DNA from 2 places in the Pseudomonas sp. GW823-FHT05G12 genome. Region 1 is predicted to be linked to the other one. Evidence: predicted binding sites of a transcription regulator. Region 1 holds the regulator's gene; the other holds the start of a gene.
The links. Region 1 encodes FliA, which starts transcription of late flagellar genes. Its sites were predicted from a motif close to CTAAAGTTTNNNNNNNNNNNGCCGNTAA; they were not measured.
Positions count from the first base shown of each region.

Region 2: AC3RCM_RS23465 (methyl-accepting chemotaxis protein) is a predicted target of FliA. The motif match lies at 5,153-5,180, and genes of this name have one in related genera.

Region 1 is NZ_CM179501.1:1,738,162-1,746,736, forward strand. It holds gene flhA (flagellar biosynthesis protein FlhA) at 1-1,562, shown strand, start outside; gene flhF (flagellar biosynthesis GTPase FlhF) at 1,574-2,881, shown strand; gene fleN (flagellar synthesis regulator FleN) at 2,975-3,808, shown strand; gene fliA (RNA polymerase sigma factor FliA) at 3,805-4,545, shown strand; gene AC3RCM_RS08065 (chemotaxis response regulator CheY) at 4,653-5,027, shown strand; gene AC3RCM_RS08070 (protein phosphatase CheZ) at 5,049-5,837, shown strand; gene AC3RCM_RS08075 (chemotaxis protein CheA) at 5,850-8,099, shown strand; gene AC3RCM_RS08080 (protein-glutamate methylesterase/protein-glutamine glutaminase) at 8,146-8,575, shown strand, end outside.
Region 2 is NZ_CM179501.1:5,119,759-5,128,333, forward strand. It holds gene AC3RCM_RS23440 (NCS2 family permease) at 160-1,455, shown strand; gene trmA (tRNA (uridine(54)-C5)-methyltransferase TrmA) at 1,452-2,537, shown strand; gene pcaG (protocatechuate 3,4-dioxygenase subunit alpha) at 2,675-3,280, opposite strand; gene pcaH (protocatechuate 3,4-dioxygenase subunit beta) at 3,291-4,010, opposite strand; gene ypfJ (KPN_02809 family neutral zinc metallopeptidase) at 4,211-5,095, shown strand; gene AC3RCM_RS23465 (methyl-accepting chemotaxis protein) at 5,267-7,186, shown strand; gene ggt (gamma-glutamyltransferase) at 7,326-8,575, opposite strand, start outside.

The sequences.
Region 1 (8,575 bases):
AGGAGGCCGAGTTCTACGGTTCGATGGACGGTGCCAGCAAGTTCGTGCGCGGCGACGCCATCGCCGGCTTGCTGATCCTGTTCATCAACCTGATCGGTGGCATGCTCATCGGCATGCTGCAGCACAATATGTCGTTCAGCGAGGCCGGCAAGGTCTATGCCCTGCTGACCATCGGTGACGGTTTGGTGGCGCAATTGCCATCACTGCTGCTGTCCACCGCCGCCGCGATCATGGTCACCCGTGCTTCAGGCTCTGAAGACATGGGCAAGCTGATCAACCGGCAGATGTTCGATTCGCCCAAGGCGCTGGCGGTGTCGGCGGGGCTGATGATCGTCATGGGCCTGGTGCCGGGCATGCCGCACATTGCCTTCCTCAGCCTTGGCCTGATGGCGGCCGGCGGCGCCTACCTGGTGTGGAAGAAGCAGCAGCAGGCCAAGGTCAAAGCCCAGCAAGAGGCGCAGCGCCAGCAGGACCTGCTGCCCTCGCCTCAGCGCGCGCTGGAAACCAAGGAGCTGGGTTGGGACGACGTCACCCCTATCGACATGATCGGCCTGGAGGTCGGCTATCGGCTGATCCCGCTGGTCGATCGCAACCAGGGCGGCCAGTTGCTGGCGCGGATCAAGGGCGTGCGCAAGAAGCTGTCGCAGGACCTGGGCTTCCTGATGCCCACCGTGCACATTCGTGACAACCTCGACCTGCAACCCAGCGCGTACCGCCTGACCCTGATGGGGGTGATTCTGGCCGAGGCGGAGATCTATCCGGACCGCGAACTGGCGATCAACCCTGGGCAGGTGTTTGGCACCCTCAACGGTATTGCCGCGCGCGACCCGGCGTTTGGCCTGGAGGCGGTGTGGATCGACGTCGGCCAGCGCTCACAGGCGCAGTCGCTGGGTTACACCGTGGTCGATGCCAGCACCGTGGTGGCCACCCACCTCAACCAGATCCTGCAGAAGCACTGCCACGAGCTGATCGGCCACGAAGAGGTTCAGCAGCTGCTGCAGGTGCTGGCCAAGGCATCGCCTAAACTTGCAGAAGAGCTGGTCCCGGGCGTCATTTCCTTGTCGGGGCTGCTCAAGGTGCTGCAAGCCCTGTTGTCGGAACAGGTGCCAGTGCGCGATATTCGCAGTATTGCCGAGGCCATCGCGAACAACGCGGGCAAGAGTCAAGATACCGCCGCGCTGGTGGCGGTGGTGCGCGTCGGATTGTGTCGCGCCATCGTGCAAAGCATTGTCGGCGTTGAGTCGGAGCTACCAGTGATTACCCTGGAGCCAAGGTTGGAACAGATTTTGCTGAATAGTCTGCAAAGGGCCGGGCAGGGTCAGGAAGACGGTGTTCTTCTGGAACCTAGCATGGCCGAGAAGCTGCAACGTTCGCTGATCGAGGCGGCCCAGCGCCAGGAAATGCAGGGTCAGCCGGCCATTCTGCTGGTCGCCGGCCCGATCCGCGCTATGTTGTCGCGTTTCGGTCGCCTGGCTGTACCGAATTTGCATGTTCTGGCGTATCAGGAAATACCTGACAACAAGCAAGTCACCATCGTTGCCACCGTGGGCCCTAACGGCTGAGGTAGGGGATAATGCAAGTTAAGCGATTTTTCGCCGCCGATATGCGTCAGGCCATGAAACTGGTCCGTGACGAGCTGGGCGCCGATGCCGCGATCATTGGCAACCGCCGCATTGCCGGTGGTGTCGAGCTGACGGCCGCGCTGGACTACAAGCTGTCCGCCCTGGCCCCGCGTGTGCCCAACGCCGAGCTGGAAGAAGAGCTGCGCAAGACCCATACGCGCATTGCCACTGCCCAGGCCGAGCTGGACCAGCGCCAGGACAGCAGCGACAACAACCGCCAATTGTTCGCCGGGCAATCTTTGACCGCTGCCGAACCGTTGATCGAGCCGCACGTCGAGGCCCCGGAGGCCGCCGCCGTACCGGCTGCTGCGCCGGTTGACCCACGCCTGTTCGATGCCATGCGCTCCGAGCTGTCGGGCCTGCGCGAGCTGCTGGAAGTGCAACTCGGCTCGCTGGCCTGGAATCAGCTGCAGGGCAGCAAGCCGCAGCAGGCCAACCTTTGGCGCCGCCTGCAGCGTATTGGCCTGTCCGGGCCGATCGCCCGCGAGCTGCTGGACCTGACCGCCGAGATCGAAGAGCCGCGCCAGGCCTGGCGCATGCTGCTGGCTCACTTGGCGCGGATGATCGAAGTGCCTGAAATCGAGCCGATCGAAGAGGGCGGGGTGATTGCCATGGTCGGCCCGGCGGGCATGGGCAAGACCACCACCCTGGCCAAGCTGGCCGCGCGCTACGTGCTCAAGTACGGCGCGCAGAACCTGGCGCTGGTGAGCATGGACAGCTTCCGTATCGGCGCCCAGGAGCAGCTCAAGACCCTGGGCCGCATCCTCAACGTGCCGGTGACTTACGTCGACCCGGGCCAGTCGCTGGCAGCAGCGCTGGAACCACTGCTGCGCAAGCGCGTGGTGCTGATCGATACTGCCGGCCTGCAAGCCAGCGACCCTGCGCTGCGCATGCAACTGGAAACCTTGGCCGGGCGTGGCATTGCCGCGAAGAACTACCTGGTGCTGGCCACCACCAGCCAGAAGCAGGTGCTGACCGCCGCCTACCACAGCTACAAGCGCTGTGGCCTGGCCGGCTGCATCCTGACCAAACTCGATGAAACGGCGAGCCTTGGCGATGTGTTGAGCCTTGCCATCAGTCATGAACTGCCAGTGGCCTATCTTACCGATGGCCCACGCATTCCTGACGACCTGCACCTGCCGCGGGGCCACCAGTTGGTCACGCGGGCGGTGAATGTGCAGCAGCAGGACGAGCCCAGCGAAGAGGCCATGGCCGACATGTTCGCTGATCTCTATCACAACCCACGGCGAGCGGGTTGACCATGAAGCGTGTGCAAAGTCGCTATGCCAAGGGGCACGCAGAATTGCCCTACGTGTGGCCTGAGTCCCAGCGAGACAAGGTAAAGAACAGACATGGGTAGCATGCATCCCGTACAGGTGATCGCCGTGACCGGTGGCAAAGGTGGCGTCGGCAAGACTAACGTTTCAGTGAACTTGTCCCTGGCGCTGGCCGAGCTTGGCCGCAGGGTCATGCTGCTGGACGCCGACCTGGGCCTGGCCAATGTCGACGTGTTGCTGGGCCTTACCCCCAAACGTACCCTCGCCGATGTGATTGAAGGGCGTTGCGAGCTGCGTGACGTGATGCTGCAGGGCCCCGGCGGTGTGCGTATCGTACCGGCAGCCTCGGGCACCCAGAGCATGGTGCATCTGGCCCCGGCCCAGCATGCCGGGTTGATCCAGGCGTTCAGCGAGATCGGCGACAACCTCGATGTGTTGGTGATCGATACCGCTGCGGGTATCGGTGACTCGGTGGTCAGCTTCGTTCGCGCCGCCCAGGAAGTGCTGCTGGTGGTGTGTGATGAACCTACCTCGATTACCGACGCCTACGCGTTGATCAAGCTGCTCAATCGCGACTATGGCATGAACCGTTTCCGTGTTTTGGCCAACATGGCGCAGAGCCCGCAGGAAGGGCGCAACCTGTTTGCCAAGCTGACCAAGGTCACCGACCGCTTCCTTGACGTTGCCCTGCAGTACGTGGGGGCTGTGCCGTACGACGAGTGCGTGCGCAAGGCGGTGCAGAAGCAGCGTGCCGTCTACGAAGCCTTCCCTCGCTCCAAGTGCGCGCTGGCCTTCAAGGCGATTGCCCAGAAGGTCGACAGCTGGCCGCTGCCGGCCAATCCGCGCGGCCATCTGGAGTTCTTTGTCGAGCGCTTGGTGCAACCCACCAGCGCGGGACCCGTACTATGAACGCCAGCGGCTTCAAGATGTACAGCCGGGCGGCGAAGGACGCCCAGTACGAGCTGATCGAACGCTACGCGCCGCTGGTCAAGCGCATCGCCTACCACCTGTTGGCGCGCTTGCCGGCCAATGTGCAAGTCGAGGACCTGATCCAGGCCGGCATGATTGGCCTGCTGGAAGTGGCCAACAAATACGACGCCAGCAAGGGCGCCAGCTTTGAGACCTACGCCGGCATCCGCATCCGCGGGGCCATGCTGGACGAAGTGCGCAAAGGCGATTGGGCGCCGCGTTCGGTACACCGCAACACCCGTATGGTCAGTGATGCCATGCGTGCGGTTGAAGCCAGAACAGGCCGTGACGCTAAAGATCATGAAGTTGCTGCCGAACTCCAATTGAGTCTCGATGATTACTACGGGATCTTGAACGATACCCTGGGCAGCCGCCTGTTCAGCTTCGACGACCTGTTGCAGGACGGCGAGCACGAAGGGCTGCATGAGGATGGCGCCAGTGGCCAGGTCGAACCTGCGCGCGGCCTGGAGGAGGAGCGCTTCCAGGCTGCCCTGACCGAGGCTATCGCCAACCTGCCGGAGCGTGAGCGCCTGGTGCTGGCGCTGTACTACGACGAAGAGCTGAACCTCAAGGAGATCGGTGAGGTGCTGGGTGTCAGCGAGTCGCGGGTCAGCCAGTTGCACAGCCAATGTGCCGCGCGCCTGCGCAGCCGCCTGGGGGAATGGCGGGCGCGTTGAGCCCACTGTCGTTGCAGTCGTTTTCCACGTTGTACCGAATTGAATGAGTGCGTGCTCGGTAGGCCGAGCGCGTTTGAGACTGCTTGGAGGTCTAATTGGACAAGAACATGAAAATCCTCATCGTTGACGACTTTTCGACGATGCGGCGGATCATCAAGAACCTGTTGCGTGACCTGGGTTTCACCAACACCGACGAAGCCGATGACGGCACCACGGCGTTGCCGATGCTGGAAAACGGTCACTACGACTTCCTGGTGACCGACTGGAACATGCCGGGCATGTCCGGCATCGACCTGCTGCGTAAAGTGCGTGCCAGCGACAAGCTGAAAAGCATGCCGGTCTTGATGGTGACCGCTGAAGCCAAGCGCGACCAGATCATTGAAGCGGCCCAGGCCGGCGTCAATGGTTACGTGGTCAAGCCGTTCACCGCTCAGGTGCTCAAAGAGAAGATCGAGAAGATCTTCGAACGCGTCAACGGCTGAGTCACGTCAGGGGGGCGCGTCATGGATTCATCACAAACGTCTTTGGGCGAGTTCGAGTCGACCCTGAAGAAGCATGCCCAGGAGTTGGTCGAAAGCCTGGAGCGGGGCCGTTTCGGCGAGGCGGTACAGTTGATTCACGAACTGAACCAGACCCGCGACCGCGGCCTGTACCAGGAAGTCGGCAAGCTGACTCGCGAGCTGCACAGTGCCATCGTCAGTTTCCAGATCGACCCCACCATGCCGCAGGCAGAAGAGGTGTCGCAGATTACCGACGCCACCGAGCGTCTGTCGTATGTGGTCAAGCTCACCGAGGGCGCGGCCAACCGCACCATGGACCTGGTCGAGGAAAGCACACCGGTGCTCAATGAGCTGGCCAACGAGGCCAAGGCCCTGAGCACCGACTGGCAGCGCTTCATGCGCCGCGAAGTGGCTGCGCCGGAATTTCGTGATCTGGTCAAGCGAGTCGACAGTTTCCTGACGCACAGCGCCGAAGGTAACCGCAAGGTTTCCGGGCACCTCAACGACATTTTGCTGGCCCAGGACTATCAGGACCTGACCGGCCAGGTGATCAAGCGCGTCACCACACTGGTGACCGAGGTGGAAAGCAACCTGCTCAAGCTGGTGCTGATGGCCAGCCAGGTCGACCGCTTTGCCGGTATAAAACATGACCACGATCAATTGCGTGCAGAAAAAGATCGAGAAAAACATCCGACTCGGGGTGAAGGTCCGCAGATTCATGCCGATAAGCGTGAAGACGTCGTGTCCGGTCAGGACGATGTCGATGATCTGCTGTCCAGCCTTGGTTTTTAAGGAGCACGTTTGATGAGCTTCGGCGCCGATGAAGAAATCCTCCAGGATTTCCTGGTAGAGGCCGGCGAAATACTTGAGCAATTGTCCGAGCAACTGGTCGAGCTGGAAAGCCGACCTGACGATGCCGACCTGCTCAATGCGATCTTTCGCGGTTTCCACACTGTAAAAGGGGGCGCCGGCTTCCTTCAGCTGAACGAGCTGGTGGAGTGCTGCCATATCGCCGAGAACGTGTTCGACGTCCTGCGCAAAGGTGAGCGCCGTGTCGATGCGGAACTGATGGATGTGGTGCTCGAGGCACTGGATACGGTCAACAGCATGTTCGGCCAGGTGCGCGAGCGTGCCGAAGTGACACCGGCCACCCCCGCACTGCTGGCAGCGCTGTCGCGCCTGGCCGAACCTGGCGCAGCCGAAGCTGTTGCAGCGCCTGCACCGGCGCCGGTTGCCGACGTGGTGGCTGCAGCGCCGGCCGAGGCCGAGGAGCAACACCAGGACATCACTGACAGTGAGTTCGAGCAGTTGCTCGACTCGCTCGACGCGATCAAGGCGCAAGCGGCGGCCGACGAGCAGATGCAGGGCGAGACTGTCAGCGGTGCTGGTGATGAAATCACCGACGCCGAGTTCGAATCGCTGCTCGACCAGTTGCACGGCAAGGGCCAGTTCAATGCCGAGGTCGCCGCGCCGCCGGTTGCCGTCAGCAGCGAAGCGGTCAGTGATGAGATCACCGACGCCGAATTCGAATCGCTGCTCGACCAGTTGCATGGCAAGGGCACCTTCCAGGCTGGCGCCTTGCCAGCCGCCCAGGCACCAGCACCTGCCGCGCCAGACAACAGCGCAGCCAGCGATGAAATCAGCGAGCACGAGTTCGAAGCCCTGCTGGACCAGTTGCACGGCAAGGGCAAGTTTGGTGGCGATGTTGCCGCTGTAGAAGCCCCGGCTGCTGTCCAGGCGCAAGCGCCGGCTGCCGCCAAGGCCGAAAGCCCGCCAGTGACCAAGCCCGCTGCCGCGCCAGCGCCAGCGCCTTCGCCGGCCAGCAAACCTGCCGCGGCGCCTCGCGCGCCGGCCCCGGCCGCCGAAAAGCACGCCGCCAGCGAAGCGGAAACCACCGTGCGCGTCGACACCGCGCGCCTGGACGAGATCATGAACATGGTCGGCGAACTGGTGCTGGTGCGTAACCGCCTGGTGCGCCTGGGCCTGAACAGCGGCGACGAGGCCATGTCCAAGGCCGTGTCCAACCTTGACGTGGTCACCGCCGACCTGCAGACCGCGGTGATGAAAACCCGTATGCAGCCGATCAAGAAGGTCTTCGGCCGCTTCCCGCGCCTGGTCCGCGACCTGGCGCGCCAGTTGAAGAAAGAGATCAATCTGGAGCTGGTCGGCGAAGAGACCGACCTTGACAAGAACCTCGTAGAAGCCTTGGCCGACCCGCTGGTGCACTTGGTGCGCAATGCGGTCGACCACGGTATCGAGATGCCCGACGAGCGTGAAACGTCTGGCAAGGCGCGTACTGGCCGTGTAGTGCTGTCGGCCGAACAGGAAGGCGACCACATCCTGCTGTCGATCTCGGACGACGGCAAGGGCATGGACCCGAACATCCTGCGTGCCAAGGCCGTAGAAAAGGGCCTGATGGACAAAGACGCCGCCGAGCGCCTGAGCGAGTCGGACTGCTACAACCTGATCTTCGCCCCTGGCTTCTCGACCAAGACCGAGATTTCCGATGTGTCCGGGCGTGGCGTGGGCATGGACGTGGTGAAAACCAAGATCTCCCAGCTCAACGGCTCGATCAACATTTTCTCGGCCAAGGGCCAAGGCTCCAAGATCGTCATCAAGGTGCCGCTGACCCTGGCGATCATGCCCACCCTGATGGTGATGCTGGGCAACCAGGCGTTTGCCTTCCCGCTGGTCAACGTCAACGAGATCTTCCACCTCGACCTGTCGCGCACCAACGTGGTCGACGGCCAGGAAGTGGTGATCGTACGTGACAAGGCGCTGCCGCTGTTCTACCTCAAGCGCTGGCTGGTCCAGGGCCAGGTGCACGAAGAGCAGCACGAGGGCCACGTGGTGATTCTGTCGGTCGGCACCCAGCGCATCGGTTTTGTCGTTGATCAGCTGGTGGGCCAGGAAGAAGTGGTCATCAAGCCGCTGGGCAAGATGCTGCAAGGCACCCCGGGCATGTCCGGGGCCACCATTACCGGCGACGGTCGCATCGCGTTGATTCTCGACGTCCCGAGCATGCTCAAGCGTTACGCCGCGCGGCGTATTTGATTTCGGTGGCGCGCCCTGGCGGGTTGCGCCGCCTAATGGAGTGTTTATGGCAGTCAAGGTCCTGGTGGTGGATGATTCTGGTTTCTTCCGCCGCCGTGTCTCGGAAATCCTCTCGGCGGATCCAACGATCCAGGTAGTGGGTACCGCGACCAACGGCAAGGAAGCAATCGACCAGGCGCTGGCGCTCAAGCCCGATGTGATCACCATGGACTACGAAATGCCCATGATGGATGGCATTACCGCCGTGCGGCACATCATGCAGCGCTGCCCGACGCCCGTGTTGATGTTCTCGTCGCTGACCCATGAAGGCGCCCGCGTCACCCTCGACGCGCTGGATGCCGGCGCAGTGGACTACCTGCCGAAAAACTTCGAGGACATCTCGCGCAACCCTGACAAGGTCAAGCAGTTGCTGTGCGAGAAGGTGCACACCATTTCGCGCAGCAACCGCCGGATCGGCAGCTATGCCAGAACGGCGC
Region 2 (8,575 bases), 2.6 Mb from region 1:
AAAAACCCATTCCCCAACGGCCATAGGCCCCCGCCATGCATGCTGGTATGATGCGCGGCTTTTTTCCTCCCCACACAAAACCACAGCATCCGGTACGGTCTGTGCTTTGCTGATGGGGTCGATACATTCATGGCGCCGGGGGCGCCTTGGGGAGCGGGCATGCTGGAAAGGCTGTTTCAACTAAGAGCACACAACACCAACGTGCGCACCGAGATTCTCGCGGGCGTCACCACCTTCCTGGCCATGGCCTACATCCTGTTCGTCAATCCGAGCATCCTCGGCGAGACCGGCATGGACAAGGGCGCGATCTTCGTCGCCACCTGCCTGGCAGCCGCCATCGGCTCCGCCACCATGGGCCTGATTGCCAACTACCCGATCGCCCTGTCACCGGGCATGGGCCTGAACGCGTTCTTCACCTACACCGTAGTGCTGCACATGGGCCACACCTGGCAGGTGGCACTGGGTGCCGTGTTCCTGTCAGCAGTGATGTTCTTCCTGCTGTCGATCTTCCGCATCCGCGAGTGGATCGTGAACAGCATTCCGCTGCCGCTGCGTTCGGCGATTGCCGCCGGCATCGGCCTGTTCCTGGCATTGATCGCCCTGCATAACGCCGGCATCGTCGTCGATAACCCAGCCACTTTGGTGGGCATGGGCGACCTCAAGCAGCCTTCGGTGATTCTCGCCACACTGGGCTTCTTCCTGATCGTCGGCCTTGAGTCGCTGAAAGTTCGCGGCGCGGTGCTGATCGGCATCCTGGCCGTCACCGTCGCATCGATCGCCATGGGCGTCACGCCGTTCGGCGGGATCGTGTCGATGCCACCTTCATTGGCACCCACCTTCCTGCAGCTGGACATCGCCGGTGCCCTCGACGTGGGCCTGATCAGCGTGATCTTCGCGTTCCTGTTCGTCGACCTGTTCGACAACTCCGGTACCCTGATCGCCGTGGCCAAGCGCGCCGGCCTGATGGGCAAGGACGGCCACATGCCGAAGATGGGCCGCGCCCTGATCGCCGACAGCACCGCCGCCATGGCCGGCTCCCTGCTGGGCACCTCGACCACCACCAGCTATATCGAGTCCGCTGCGGGCGTGAGCGCCGGTGGCCGCACCGGCCTGACGGCCATCGTGGTTGCTGTGCTGTTCCTGCTGGCGCTGTTCTTCGCCCCACTGGCCGGTAGCGTGCCCGCCTTCGCCACCGCTCCAGCGCTGCTGTTCGTCGCGGTACTGATGGCCTCGGGCCTGGCGGAAATAAACTGGGACGACGTCACCGAAGCCGCACCGGTGGTGGTAACTGCCTTGGCCATGCCGCTGACTTACTCGATCGCCAATGGCATCGCCTTCGGCTTCATCGCCTGGACCGCCGTCAAACTGATTTCCGGCCGCCGTCGCGACCTGAACCCGGCCCTGGTGATCCTTTCCATCCTGTTCGTCATCAAGCTAGGCTGGTTCAACGCATGAGTGCTGCTTTCGACCCCTCCTCCTACGCCACCCAGCTGGATGCCAAAGTGGCCCGGCTGCGCGAGCTGCTGGCACCGTTCGGCGCGCCGGAACCGGCTGTTTTCGACTCACCGCGCGAGCATTACCGCCTGCGCGCCGAGTTCCGCCTGTGGCGCGAGGATGGCCAGCGCCACTACGCCATGTTCGCCCCGGGCGAGAAGCACAAGGCAATCCTGATCGACGATTTCCCCATTGCCAGCGAACGCATCAACGCGTTGATGCCACGCCTGAAGGCAGCCTGGCAGGCCAGCGAAGAACTGGGCAACCGCCTGTTCCAGGTGGAGTTCCTCACCACCCTGGCTGGCGATGCGATGATCACGATGTGCTATCACCGCCCGCTGGACGAGGCCTGGGAAGTGGAAGCACGGCAACTGGCTGAAGCGCTGGGGGTGAGCGTCATCGGCCGCTCCAAGGGCAAACGCCTGGTTATCGGCCGCGACTACGCAGTGGAAAAACTCGATGTGGCTGGCCGCGTGTTCAGTTACCGCCAGCCGGAGGGTGCGTTCACCCAGCCCAACGGCGCAGTGAACCAGAAGATGCTCAGCTGGGCCTTCGAGGCCATTGGCGAGCGTGAGGATGACCTGCTGGAGCTGTATTGCGGCAACGGTAACTTCACCCTGCCGCTGGCCACGCGCGTACGCCAGGTGCTGGCCACCGAAATCAGCAAGACGTCGGTCAATGCCGCACTGAGCAACCTTGACGAAAACGCTGTGGATAACGTGCGGCTGGTACGTTTGTCGGCAGAGGAGCTGACCCAGGCACTGAATGAAGTGCGGCCGTTCCGGCGCCTGGAAGGCATCGACCTGAAGAGTTATCAGTTCGGTACAGTGTTCGTCGACCCACCGCGTGCGGGGATGGACCCGGATACCTGCGAGCTGACCCGTCGTTTCGAGCGCATTCTGTACATCTCGTGCAACCCGGAAACGCTGGCAGCGAACATTGCCCAGTTGCAGGACACCCACCGCATCGAGCGCTGTGCATTGTTTGACCAGTTCCCGTATACCCACCATATGGAGAGTGGGGTTCTGCTGGTTCGGCGCTGATCGTTGTATCGCCGGGGCTGCTTTGCAGCCCATTCGCGGGCAAGCCCGCTCCCACATTGATCGGCGTCGGTGTACGCAGATCGTTGTAGGAGCGGGCTTGCCCGCGAATGGGCCGCATAGCGGCCCCAAGCTTCACCTCAGAAGTCGAAGAAAACGGTCTCCCCTTCCCCCTGAATACGGATATCAAAGCGGTACGCCGTCTTCCCATCCACTTCACAACGCTTGGCAATCAAGGTTTCACGCCGCTGCGGCTGCTCGATCAGGTTGAGCACCGGGCACTTGGCGTTGGCCTGGGCCTCATCATCGAAATACAGGCGCGTGTGCAGGTGGATGTTGATGCCACGGGCAAACAGGCTGATGTTGATGTGCGGCGCCATCGGCACGCCAGCAGCGTTGTTCACCACACCCGGCTTGACCGTTTGCAGCGTCCACTCACCGGCATCGAAGGTGGTAGCCGTGCGGCCAAAGCTGTTGAAGGCGTTTTCCAGGTTGTAGGCATCCTGGTACTCACCGTTGGCGTCGGCCTGCCACACTTCCAGGAACGAGTCGCGCACCAGGTGGCCGTTTCCGTCGTATACGTGGCCGATCAGCAGAATGTGCTCGCCCGGGGCGTCTGGCTTGGCCAGGCAGTTCCAGATTTCCTGGTCGCGGGTCGGGTTGCCGGCGGCTTCCAGGGCCAGGCCGATGTGCACGTAGGGGCCGGCAGTCTGCGAAGGGGTTTCCGGCAGCAGTTCGATTGGCATGGCGGGGTCCTCAGCAGTTTTCGAAGTGGGTCTTGCGCTGGCCGCGCAGCACGATGTCGAAGCGGTAGGCCAGGCAGTCCATCGGGTTGGCGTTGCTCATGTCGAGCTTGGCGATCAACTGCTGCACGGCTTGCGGGTTGGCGATCGACTTGACGATCGGGCACATCGGGATCAGCGGGTCACCTTCGAAGTACAACTGGGTGATCAGCTTGGTGGCGATCGATGGGCCGCTGATGGCGAAGTGGATATGCGCCGGGCGCCAGTCGTTCGGGCCGTTGCGCCATGGGTACGGGCCCGGCTTGATGGTGCGGAAGCTGTAGTAGCCGTCACGGTCGGTCAGGCACCGGCCAACACCACCGAAGTTCGGGTCCAGCGGCGCCAGGTAGCGGTCGTTCTTGTGGCGATAGCGGCCGCCGGCGTTGGCTTGCCACATCTCCACCAGAGTGTTCGGCACAGGCTTGCCGTACTGGTCGACGACACGGCCGGCGACGATGATGCGCTCGCCAATGGGCAGGCCACCGTTATTGAAGTTCAGCAGCAGGTCATGGTCGTGGGCGCCGAAGCCCAGATGGGAAAAGTCCGGACCAGTGGTTTCGCTGATCGACTGCGGAATGCTGACCAGTGCCTGGCGCGGCGAGCGGGCAACGGAGGTCTTGTAGTCAGGCGTAAGGGCTTTAGGGTGCCAGTTGCGATCACGGATCACGAAGCGGCTGTTGTCCTGGGCGGGCATGCCGGTTTCCTCTCTTGGAATTGTGAGAACGCCTGGGCGTGGCAGGCGGACTTGCAGTTTCGGGCAGGTCGCGCGCGATGAATATTGAAATCGACCACCTCATACATAACCAAATGGTTATGGCTTAACACCTTTGCCTGACACCTGCCGCTTTCCTGAACTAATCTTTGACTTCTTGTTTCACGCTCGGGAGAGCATTCATGGAATGGCGAAAAGGCCGACGCAGCGACAACGTGGTCGATGCTCGGGGCGAAGGTGGCGGTGGCGGCATGCGCTTCGGCGGCGGCAAGGGGCTGGGGCTCGGGGCGATTCTGCTGATCGTCGGCATCGGCTGGCTCACCGGGCAGGACCCACTGCAGATTCTTGGCCAGCTCACCGGCCAGCTGGAGCAACAGCAAACGGCCCCCAGTGGTACAAGCGCCAAGGCCCCCCCGGCCAACGACCAGCAGGCCGAGTTCGTCGCCTCGATTCTGGGCGACACCGAGGACACCTGGAAAGCCCTGTTCGCCCAGGCCGGCAAACAATACCGTGACCCCAAACTGGTCCTGTTCAGTGGCCAGGTCAATTCGGCCTGTGGTTTTGCCTCGGCAGCGGTAGGGCCGTTCTATTGCCCGGCGGACCAGCGGGTGTACCTGGACATGTCGTTCTTCCGCGAAATGGAAACCCGCTTCGCTGCAGCGGGCGACTTCGCCCAGGCCTACGTAATAGCTCACGAAATCGGTCACCATGTGCAGACCCTGCTGGGCGTTTCGGCCAAGATCGATGCCGCACGACGCGCCGGCCAGCGCATGGAGGGCGACAACGGCCTGTTGGTGCGCCAGGAGTTGCAGGCTGACTGCCTGGCCGGGGTATGGGCCTACCAGGCGCAGAAACGCCTGAACTGGCTGGAGCCAGGCGATGTCGAGGAAGCGCTGAATGCGGCCAATGCCATTGGCGACGACCGCCTGCAGCAGCAAGGCCGCGGCCGCGTAGTGCCGGACTCGTTCACCCATGGTACTTCCGCGCAGCGGGTGCGTTGGTTCAAGATCGGGTTTGCCGAAGGTGAAGTGAACCGCTGCGACACCTTCAGCGCACGCACCCTCTGATCCCGGGCCCAACAGGGACCAAGTGAGACCATCTGCTGATATTTTGCTGAAAAAGCGTTTCAGCTTCCCCAATCACGGCCGATAACACCTGCACGAATCAGCGGGCATCCAGAACAACAACGCCTGGCGATCGAAGATCAAGAGAGCGAAATCAACTTCTGGAGAGCGTGCATGAACAGCTGGTTCGCCAACATCAGCGTCAACCTTAAACTCGGCCTGGGCTTCGGCCTGGTGCTGGTCCTCACTGGCCTGCTGGCCCTCACCGGCTGGACCAGCCTGGGCAGCCTGATCGACCGTAGCAACTGGATGGGCGATATTGGCCAGTTGAACAAGGACCTCACCGATCTGCGCATTGCGCGCCTGCAGTACATGATCGCCAACGGCGACGATACCGCCGCCGCCAACACCCTGGCCAAGCTGGACGCATTCAGCAAGCAGCAGGCCTACCTGGCCTCCACCTTCAAAAGCCCGGAGAACGTCAAGCTGCTGGGTGAGCTGGGCGATACCATCAGTGCCTACAAGCTGTCGCTGAACAAGATGCGCCAGGGCTACGACGCCACCCGCGCAGCGCGCGTTTCCATGGACAGCTCGGCCATCCGCGCCGACCAGGCCATGGATGCGCTCAGCCAGGAGGTGATGGCTCGCCCCGAGGCTGACAGCGTGCGCCTGGCCCAGTACCGGCTGATCAGCAAGGCCCGCCAGCAACTGCTGCAGGTACGCATCGATGTGCGTGGCTACATCGCCGACAACAGCAGCGCCAACGAGCAGGCCGCCTTGCGCCAGCTGGATGCAGCACTGGCCGATACCGACAACCTCAAGCGCCAGCTGCCCAGCGAAGATGCGCGCCTGCAACAGTTCGAAAACGCAGTACTGGCCTATCGTGACGCCGTACGCCAGTTCCGCGACGCGGTTGCCAACATCACCACCTCGCGTGCCGAAATGACCGTGCAGGGTGCCGACATCGTCAAGCGCAGCGACGCGTTGTACCAGATCCAGCTGGAGCGCCGTGACATCGAGAGCACCCAGGCCCGCAGCCTGCAGGCCATCGCCACACTGCTGGCGCTGCTGGTCGGCGTGCTGGCGGCGGTGCTGATCACCCGCCAGATCACGCGCCCGTTGCAAGACACCCTGGTGGCCGTGGAAAAAATCGCCAGTGGCGACCTTACCCAGCACATGCGCGTCACCCGCCGTGACGAACTGGGCGTGCTGCAGCAAGGCATCGCGCGCATGGGCACCACCCTGCGCGAGCTGATCAGCGGCATCCGCGATGGCGTCACCCAGATTGCCAGCGCCGCCGAAGAACTGTCGGCAGTCACCGAACAGACCAGCGCGGGAGCCAACAGCCAGAAAGTCGAGACCGACCAGGTGGCCACCGCCATGCACGAAATGGCCGCTACCGTTCAGGAAGTGGCGCGCAATGCCGAGCAGGCCTCACATGCAGCCACCGGAGCCGATGACGAAGCCCGTGCCGGCGACCGCGTAGTGGGCGAAGCGATCGGCCAGATCGAACGCCTGGCCGAAGACATGCACCGCTCCACCGAGGCCATGAACCTGCTGCAGCAGGAAAGCCAGAAAATTGGTAGCGTGATGGACGTGATCAAGTCGGTGGCCGAACAGACCAACCTGCTGGCGCTCAACGCAGCGATCGAGGCGGCGCGTGCCGGCGAGGCAGGCCGTGGCTTTGCCGTGGTTGCCGACGAAGTGCGCGGCCTGGCCCAACGCACGCAGAAGTCTACCGAAGAGATCGAAGAGCTGATTGCCAGCCTGCAGCACGGTACCCAGCAAGTGGCGAATGCCATGCAGGGCAGCCGTGCCCTGACCGACAGCAGCGTCGAACTGGCGCGAAAGGCCGGGTCATCGCTGGAGAGCATCACCAGTACGGTATCGAGCATCCAGTCGATGAACCAGCAGATTGCTGCGGCGGCAGAGCAACAGAGTGCGGTGGCTGAAGAGATCAGCCGAAGCATCCTGAATGTGCGTGATGTTTCGGAGCAAACCGCAGCAGCCAGTGACGAGACGGCAGCGTCGAGTGTGGAGCTGGCGCGGTTGGGTGGGCAGTTGCAGACACTGGTCAGCCAGTTCCGCGTCTGACCGTTGGCACCTGGGGCCGCTTTGCGGCCCTTTCGCGATTCAAGGCCGCACCCCACATTGATCGACGTACGCAGGTCCTCGTGGGAGCGGCCTTGTGTCGCGATAGGAGGGCAAAGCCCTCCCGGCGTTCTGACAGGTACTACTTGACGATCATCCCCACCCCACGCCCACGTGGGTCGGAAGCGGTCTCAAGCTTCGCCCCATCGACGCGGATCGCCTGGATGTCGCCCATCTCCCAGCCCTGGTCCTCCAGCACATAGCCCATCTTCTTCAGCTCATCAGCTACCGGCCCGGTCAGTGGCGCATAGCTGTCGAAGTAGATGGTGTCCTTGGGCAGCAACTGATGGTGCACGCGCTGCGCCGCCACCGCCTTGTCCAGCGGCATGCCGTAGTCGTACAGGTTGTTCATCACCTGGAAGATCGAGGTAAAGATCCGTGAACCACCCGGGGTACCGATAACCAGCTCGACCTTGCCATCGCGGGTCATCAGGCTGGGGCTCATCGACGACAGCATGCGCTTGCCCGGTTCGATCGCGTTGGCATCACCGCCGACCACGCCAAAGGCGTTCGCCGCCCCCGGCTTGGCGCTGAAATCATCCATCTCGTCGTTGAGCAAGAAACCGGCGCCCTTCACCACCACACCACTGCCGTAGTCGAGGTTGAGGGTGTAGGTATTGCTGACCGCGTTGCCCTGCTTGTCGACGATCGAGAAATGCGTGGTCTGGTGCGGTTCAAGGCCCGGCTTGACCTTGTCGGTGTCGGAAATGGCCTTCGGGTTGACCTGAGCTGCGCGCTTGGCCAGGTAATCCTTGGCCACCAGCTGGTCCACCGGCACCTTGGTGAAGGCCGGGTCGCCCAGGTAATCGGCGCGGTCGGCGAACACCCGCTTTTCGATCTCGGCCAACAGGTGGATGTATTGCGCCGAGTTATGCGCCACCCCTTTGAAGTCGGCCGCGCGGTCTTCCTTGATGCCCAGCAACTGGGCCAGCGCCACACCGCCCGAGCTCGGCGGTGGCGCGGTATACACCACATTGCCACGCCAGCTCACGGCCATCGGTTCACGCCATACCGCCTTGTAATCCTTCAGGTCTTCTTTGGTAATCAGGCCTTTGTCAGCCTGCATCTGCGCCACCAGCAAATCGGCGGTCTTGCCTTGATAGAACTCGCTCACGCCCTTGTCGGCTATACGCTCCAGGGTCTGGGCCATTTCCGGCTGCTTGAACAGCTCGCCGACCTTCATGTTGCCGAAGTAATCGTTGAAGTTGGTCGCCGTCTTGAACATGCCTTGGGCATCGTTGCGGTACTGGTACTGCTTTTCCGCCACCTTGAAGCCGTTTTTCGCATAGCCGATGGCCGGGGTCAGCAACTCGCTCCAGGGCAGCTTGCCGA